Regions from separate parts of the Stenotrophomonas sp. WZN-1 genome, predicted to be linked through region 2. Evidence: riboswitches for the same ligand, from Rfam matches in the RefSeq annotation. Region 2 holds a riboswitch; the other holds the start of a gene.
What was found. Region 2 has a riboswitch for cobalamin ahead of CCR98_RS01145 (epoxyqueuosine reductase QueH). Riboswitches for the same ligand answer to the same signal wherever they lie in the genome.
Positions count from the first base shown of each region.

Region 1: another riboswitch for cobalamin. It lies ahead of btuB (TonB-dependent vitamin B12 receptor); the one in region 2 lies ahead of CCR98_RS01145 (epoxyqueuosine reductase QueH).

Region 1 covers NZ_CP021768.1:567,669-571,067, reverse strand. The annotation lists gene CCR98_RS02655 (GAF domain-containing protein) at 1-186, shown strand, start outside; gene CCR98_RS02650 (TfoX/Sxy family protein) at 183-545, shown strand; gene CCR98_RS02645 (histidine phosphatase family protein) at 630-1,208, opposite strand; cobalamin riboswitch at 1,351-1,574, shown strand; gene btuB (TonB-dependent vitamin B12 receptor) at 1,689-3,399, shown strand, end outside.
Region 2 covers NZ_CP021768.1:259,703-263,101, reverse strand. The annotation lists gene CCR98_RS01150 (nicotinate phosphoribosyltransferase) at 1-1,135, shown strand, start outside; cobalamin riboswitch at 1,233-1,426, shown strand; gene CCR98_RS01145 (epoxyqueuosine reductase QueH) at 1,583-2,254, shown strand; gene pncA (bifunctional nicotinamidase/pyrazinamidase) at 2,310-2,936, shown strand; gene purU (formyltetrahydrofolate deformylase) at 3,224-3,399, opposite strand, start outside.

The DNA of each region.
Region 1 (3,399 bases), 310 kb from region 2:
GATGCCTTCCCCGGCCACATCGCCTGCGATTCGGCCTCGCGTTCGGAACTGGTGGTGCCGCTGCTGCGCGGCGATGAACTGATCGGCGTATTCGACATCGACAGCCCGAAAGTCGGCCGCTTCGATGCCGATGACCAGGCCGGCCTGGAAGCCATCGCCCGCGTGTTCGTCGAGGCGCTGGGATGAGCGCGCCGAAGCTGCGCAACATCGGCCCAAAAAGTGCAGCCTGGCTGCGCCAGGTCGGGCTGCGCAGCCGCGAGGACCTGGTTGCGATCGGTGCGGTCGGCGCCTTCGTCAAAGTCAAGCGCGCGGGCTTCAAGCCCAGCCTGAACCTGTTGTACTCGCTGGAAGGCGCACTGCTGGACTGCCACTGGCAGGAACTGAGCGAGCCGCAGCGCGAGGCGCTGGTGCAGGATTACGAAGCGCGCATCGCCGCGCACCCGCTGAAGGCGGCTGGCCCCGCTTCGGGTCCGGTGCATGAGCAGCGCTTCGATGCCGACGATGACGCGGAAGACAGCGTGGCCGAGCACGCCGACGAGGATTGACCGGTAGCGCCGGGCCATGCCCGGCGAGCGCGTAGCGCGGGTGATGTGGAATTCGCCGGGCATGGCCCGGCGCTACCGGATTCGTCAGGGCTGCTGCAGCTCCAGCAGCTCGCCCACCAGCCCGACCTCGCCGCGCTCCAGCCACACCCGCAGACGGGTGCCGTGGTCGATGCGCAATGCCCAGCACAGCGACATTGGCAGGCCACAGACCTGCGAAAGCACCATGCGCAGCGGGCCACCATGGCTGACCACCAGCGTCGGCACCGGGTCATCATCATCGAGCAGGCGATCCAGCGCGCGCGCGATGCGCCGCTCGAAGTGGCCCCAGCTTTCACCGTTGGGCGGGGGGAATGCATGCGGATCGGCATGGAAGGCCGCCAGTGCGTCCTCCGGCAGGTCGAACAGCGACTGCCCGTCCCAATCGCCGAAATCCAGCTCTTCCCATTCCTCGTCCGCGTCCACGTCCAGCCCACGCGGGGTAGCCAGGGCCATCGCCGTGTGTAGCGAGCGCAGCCGCGGCGAACTGATCACCCGCTCCCAGGGCTGCGCAGCGTAGGCGTCGACCAGTTCCTGCGGCAGGCGGGCCAGCTGCGGTGGATCGCTGCGGCCATCGAGGAACTCATCGCGACCGTTGCCAGCATGGCGGACCAGGTCGAGGATCATGCGCGCGTCCTGTGCAGGCAACGCGGGAACAGCGGAAAACGGGCGGACATCGGCAACGGCACCACGGGATCGAGGGACCATTCTAAGGGCACAGCAAAGGCAGTCGAGCAGGCTCGACGCTACGGGCCGCCTGCGATGCCGTAGACTGCGCGCACTTCCAGGTGACCTGCGGCCATGGCCGGCAGGTTGAAACGGGAAGCCGGTGACGCGTGATTCCACGCCATGCCGGCGCTGCCCCCGCAACGGTAAGCACGTCAGTTCCAGGCAACAACGCCACTGTGCCGCAGGCATGGGAAGGTGCCTGGACGGTGGCCTCGCGCCACCCGGCGGCAAGCCCGGAGACCGGCCCGGAAGCCTCAGGTCGCGATGCGGTGGGCATGGCGCTGGATGACCGCAGCCTGCGCTGCGGCGTCGGCGCATGCCTGCCTTCGCGGCTCCTCCCCTTCGCCACGCGGGCGTGCGTGGCACCTGGAGTCCCCCATGAAGCTGCAGTCCCGAATGCTGTCCCTGGCCGTGCTGGCCGCCCTGCCCGCGCTGGCCCAGGCCGCCGATGACACCACTGCGCTTGACCAGATCCTGGTCACTGCCACCCGCACCCCGATCGCCCTGCAGGACAGCATCGCGCCGGCCCAGGTGATCGACCGTGCGCAGATCGAATCCAGCCAGGCCACCTCGCTGCAGGACCTGCTGCGCGGCCGTGCCGGCATCAACCTGACCAATGCCGGCGGGCTCGGCAAGCAGAGCTCGCTGTTCCTGCGCGGCACCAACTCGGGCCACACCGTGGTGCTGGTCGACGGCGTGCGCATCAACAGTGCCGACCTCGGCCTGGCGATGTACCAGGACCTGCCGCTGGCGCAGATCGAGCGCGTGGAAATCGTGCGCGGCCCGCAGTCCAGCCTGTACGGCGCCGACGCCATCGGTGGCGTGATCCAGATATTCACCCGCCGCAACCAGGGCGATTTCGCCCCGCACTTCCAGCTCGGCGGTGGCAGCAACGGCCTGCGCGAAGCCAGCGGCGGCATCGGTGGTGGCACCGAACGCGGCTGGTTCGGCGCCGACATCGCCTACCAGCATTCCGATGGCATCGATGCCTGCCGTGGCTCGGCGACGCTGTTCACCGGTTGCTTCGCCGACGAACCCGACCGCGACGGCTACCGCAACCTGTCCAAGAGCCTGCGTGGCGGCTACACCTTCAACGACCAGTGGAACGTGGAAGGCAGCGCGCTGCGCGCCGACGGCAAGAACCACTACGACGGCTATTACAACTACTCGGAAACCCGCCAGCAGGTGCTGGCCGGCAAGGTGCGCTACACCCCGTCCGAGCGCCTGGCGTTCACCGCCAACGTCGGCCGCAGCGACAACGAGTCGGACAACTTCGGCGACTTCGGTGCCCGTGGCAGCGCACAGACCCACCGCGACAGCGCCTCGCTGCAGGGTGACTTCACCTTGGCCGAAGGCCAGCTGCTGAGCACCGGCGTGGATTGGAGCGAAGACAACCTGGATGGCAGCAGCGCGGGCTACCTCGTCGACAGCCGCCGCAACACCGGTGTGTTCGTGCAGTACCAGGGCCGCTTCGGCCGCCACCAGCTGCAGGCCAGCGCACGCAACGACGACAACCAGCAGTTCGGCAACCACGCCACCGGCAGCGTTGGCTGGGCGATGCAGCTGGACCACGGCCTGCGCGTCAACGCCAGCTACGGCACTGCCTTCAAGGCACCGACCTTCAGCGACCTGTACGACCCGTGGAGCGGCGTGCCAACGTTGAACCCGGAGAAGTCGAAGAGCGCCAACCTCGGTGTTTCGCAGCAGGGCCAGGGCTGGCATTGGGGCCTGGACGTCTACGAGACCCGCATCGATGACCTGATCACCTACGATGCGTCCACAATGAAAATGCATCAGGTGGAGAAGGCGCGCATCCGTGGTGCCGAGCTGACCGGTGGCGTGCTGTTGGCCGGCTTCGACATCAACGCGCAGCTGAGCTACACCGACCCGCGCAACCGCACCCACGGCAGCACCCAGTTCGACAACTGGCTGCCGCGCCGTGCACAGCAGACCGCACGCCTCGACATCGACCGCCGCTTCGGCGGTTTCCGCGCCGGCCTGACCGTGCAGGGTGCGGGCAAGCGTTATGACGATGCCGCCAACGCAGTGAAGGTCGGCGGCTATGGCACGCTGGACCTGCGCGCCGAGT
Region 2 (3,399 bases):
CGGCCACCTGCCGGTGCGCATCCGCGCCGTGCCCGAGGGCAGCGTGGTGCCCACCCACCAGGCACTGATGACCATTGAATCGACCGATCCGGCCGCGTTCTGGGTGCCGTCCTACCTGGAAACCCTGCTGCTGCGCGTGTGGTACCCGGTCACCGTGGCCACCATCAGCTGGCACGCACGGCAGACCATTGCCGCATTCCTGCAGCAGACCAGCGACGATCCGCAGGGGCAGCTGCCGTTCAAGCTGCACGACTTCGGCGCCCGCGGTGTATCGAGCCTGGAATCGGCGGCGCTGGGCGGTGCCGCGCATCTGGTCAGCTTCCTCGGCACCGATACCGTATCGGCCCTGTGCCTGACGCGCGCGCACTATCACGCGCCAATGGCCGGTTATTCGATCCCCGCCGCCGAGCACAGCACCATCACCAGCTGGGGCCGCGAGCGCGAGGTGGACGCCTACCGCAACATGCTGCGCCAGTTCGGCAAGCCCGGTGCGATCGTGGCGGTGGTATCGGACAGCTATGACATCTACCGCGCGATCAGCGAGCACTGGGGCACGACGCTGCGTGATGAGGTGATCGCCTCGGGCGCCACCCTGGTCATCCGCCCCGACTCGGGCGACCCGGTGGAGGTGGTGGCCGAAAGCCTGCGCCGGCTGGATGAAGCCTTCGGCCACAGCCTCAACGGCAAGGGCTACCGTGTGCTCAACCACGTGCGGGTGATCCAGGGCGATGGCATCAATCCGGACACGATCCGCGCCATCCTGCAGTGCATCACCGACGACGGCTACGCCGCCGACAACGTGGCCTTCGGCATGGGCGGTGCGCTGCTGCAGCGGCTGGACCGCGATACCCAGAAGTTCGCGCTGAAGTGTTCGGCCGCACGGGTGGATGGCGAATGGATTGACGTCTACAAGGACCCGGTCACCGACGCCGGCAAGACCAGCAAGCGCGGCCGCATGCGCCTGCTGCGGCGTCTGGATGACGGCAGCCTGCACACGGTGGCGTTGCCTCCCAGCGGTGACGAAACGCTGCCGACCGGCTTCAAGGACGCGATGGTGACCGTGTGGGAGAACGGCCGCCTGCTGCACGACCAGCGGATGGAGGACATCCGGGCCCGGGCGGCGGCGGGGCATTGAAGGCGTTTCCAGGGTCGGATCCGGTTGCAGCGCAGCGGGCTCTGACCCCTGCGCTCTTGACCCGCGCCACCAACAGGTCCACCGTGCACACGCCGAAGGTATCCCTCCCATCGCTCCGGCGCGGGCAGGGATTTGAACGGGAATCCGGTGAAGGCGCTTCGCGCGCCCATTCCGGAGCTGCCCCGTAGCGGTGAATGGAAACGAATCCTGCCAACAGCACTGGGCGCATGCCTGGGAAGCGGCGGGTAGTAGGTGGGCTGCGGCCCGTGTCCATCAGCCCGAATACCGGCCCCGGCCGGGGGACACGACCGTCCCCTGATTCGACCTGGACTCTCCGCGGGGAGGGTGCCGGGGCCGTCGTCGTCCTGCGCGCGCAGGCGGTGTGGCCGCGCGCGTCCTGTTCACGGTATCCGGCCAGCCCGCTTCCACGCCCTGACGCACCCGACGATGACCGAGTTCCAACGCCCCACCCTGACCCTGCCCGCCGACGGCAAGCGCCTGCTGCTGCATTCATGCTGCGCGCCCTGTTCCGGCGAAGTGATGGAAGCGATCACCGCCTCCGGGATCGACTACGCGATCTTCTTCTACAACCCGAACATCCACCCGGTGAAAGAGTACGAGCTGCGCAAGCAGGAGAACATCCGCTTCGCCGAGCAGCACGGCATTCCGTTCATCGATTGCGACTACGACACCGACAACTGGTTCAGCCGCGCACGCGGCATGGAGAACGAACCCGAGCGCGGCATCCGCTGCACGATGTGCTTCGACATGCGTTTCGAACGCACCGCGCTGTACGCGCACGAACACGGCTACGACACCATCAGTTCGTCGCTGGGCATCTCGCGCTGGAAGAACATGGCGCAGATCAACGACTGCGGCATCCGTGCCGCCTCGCGCTATGAAGGCCTGCAGTACTGGGACTACAACTGGCGCAAGGGCGGCGGTGCCAGCCGCATGATCGAGATCAGCAAGCGCGAGCAGTTCTACCAGCAGGAATACTGCGGCTGCGTGTACTCGCTGCGCGATGCCAACCGCCACCGCCGCGAGAACGGCCGCGAGCGCATCAGGATCGGCCTGCTGTACTACGGACAGGACGCTGGGACGCCGCAGGGCGATTGACGTGTGCGCATGGGGCGGCCACGCTGGTCGCCCCTTCTGTTGTACCGGAACTGCCATGACCGCCCTGCCCGCCGATGTCGCCCTGCTGGTGATCGACCTGCAGCCGGACTTCATGCCCGGGGGCGCCCTGGCCTGCGACCACGGCGATGCGCTGGTGGCCCCCATTGCCGGACTGTTGGCGCAGCGCCGCTACCGCACGGTGGTGGCGACCCAGGACTGGCACCCGGCGGACCATGCCTCGTTCGCCAGCCAGCACCCGGGCCAGCGTCCGTTCGAGACCATCCTGCTGCACGCGCAGCCGCAGACCCTGTGGCCCGACCACTGCGTGCAGGGCAGCGCCGGTGCCGCCCTGCACCCGGGCGTGGACTGGACCACGGCCGACCTGATCCTGCGCAAGGGCACGCGCCAACAGGTGGATTCGTACAGCGCTTTCCGCGAGAACCACGGCCCCGATGGCGAGCGCCCGGCCACCGGCCTGGCCGGCTGGCTGCACGAGCGCCGCATCCGCGAAGTGCACGTATGCGGCCTGGCCCGCGATTACTGCGTGCTGTGGAGCGCGCAGGACGCAGTGAAGTCCGGCTTCCGGGTGAAGTTCCTGTGGGAGCTGACCAAGCCGGTGACCGACGCCAACGACGCGATGGTGCGCGAGGCGCTGGGCAAGGCGGGGATCGCGATCGCCTGAGGCGTGACCGCCGGGCATGGCCCGGCGCTACCGCGCACGTCGCTTATGCCGCTTGCGCGCTCCTGCCCACGACAACACAATCGATTCATCCAGCCCCCAAACTACGCCCCCCTACAGATCGCGGGACGGCCGAACCGGAGGCTTTTCATTGGATGAAATCAGGATTCGGTAGTGCCGGCCGCTGGCCGGCAACCTCGGGATCTCTGCAGTTGCCGGCCAGCGGCCGGCACTACCGGATGGCACCCGTGGTAGCGCCGGGCCATGCCCGGCGGACGCGGGATGGGCGATTACCGGAACACCACCGTGCGGTGCCCGTTGAGCAGGATGCGGTGCTCCACATGGCGGCGCACGGCGCGTGCCAGCACCAGCGATTCGGTATCGCTGCCCAGCCGCACCAGCTCGCGCGGTGCCATCGCGTGGTCCACGCGGGCCACGTCCTGTTCGATGATCGGGCCTTCGTCCA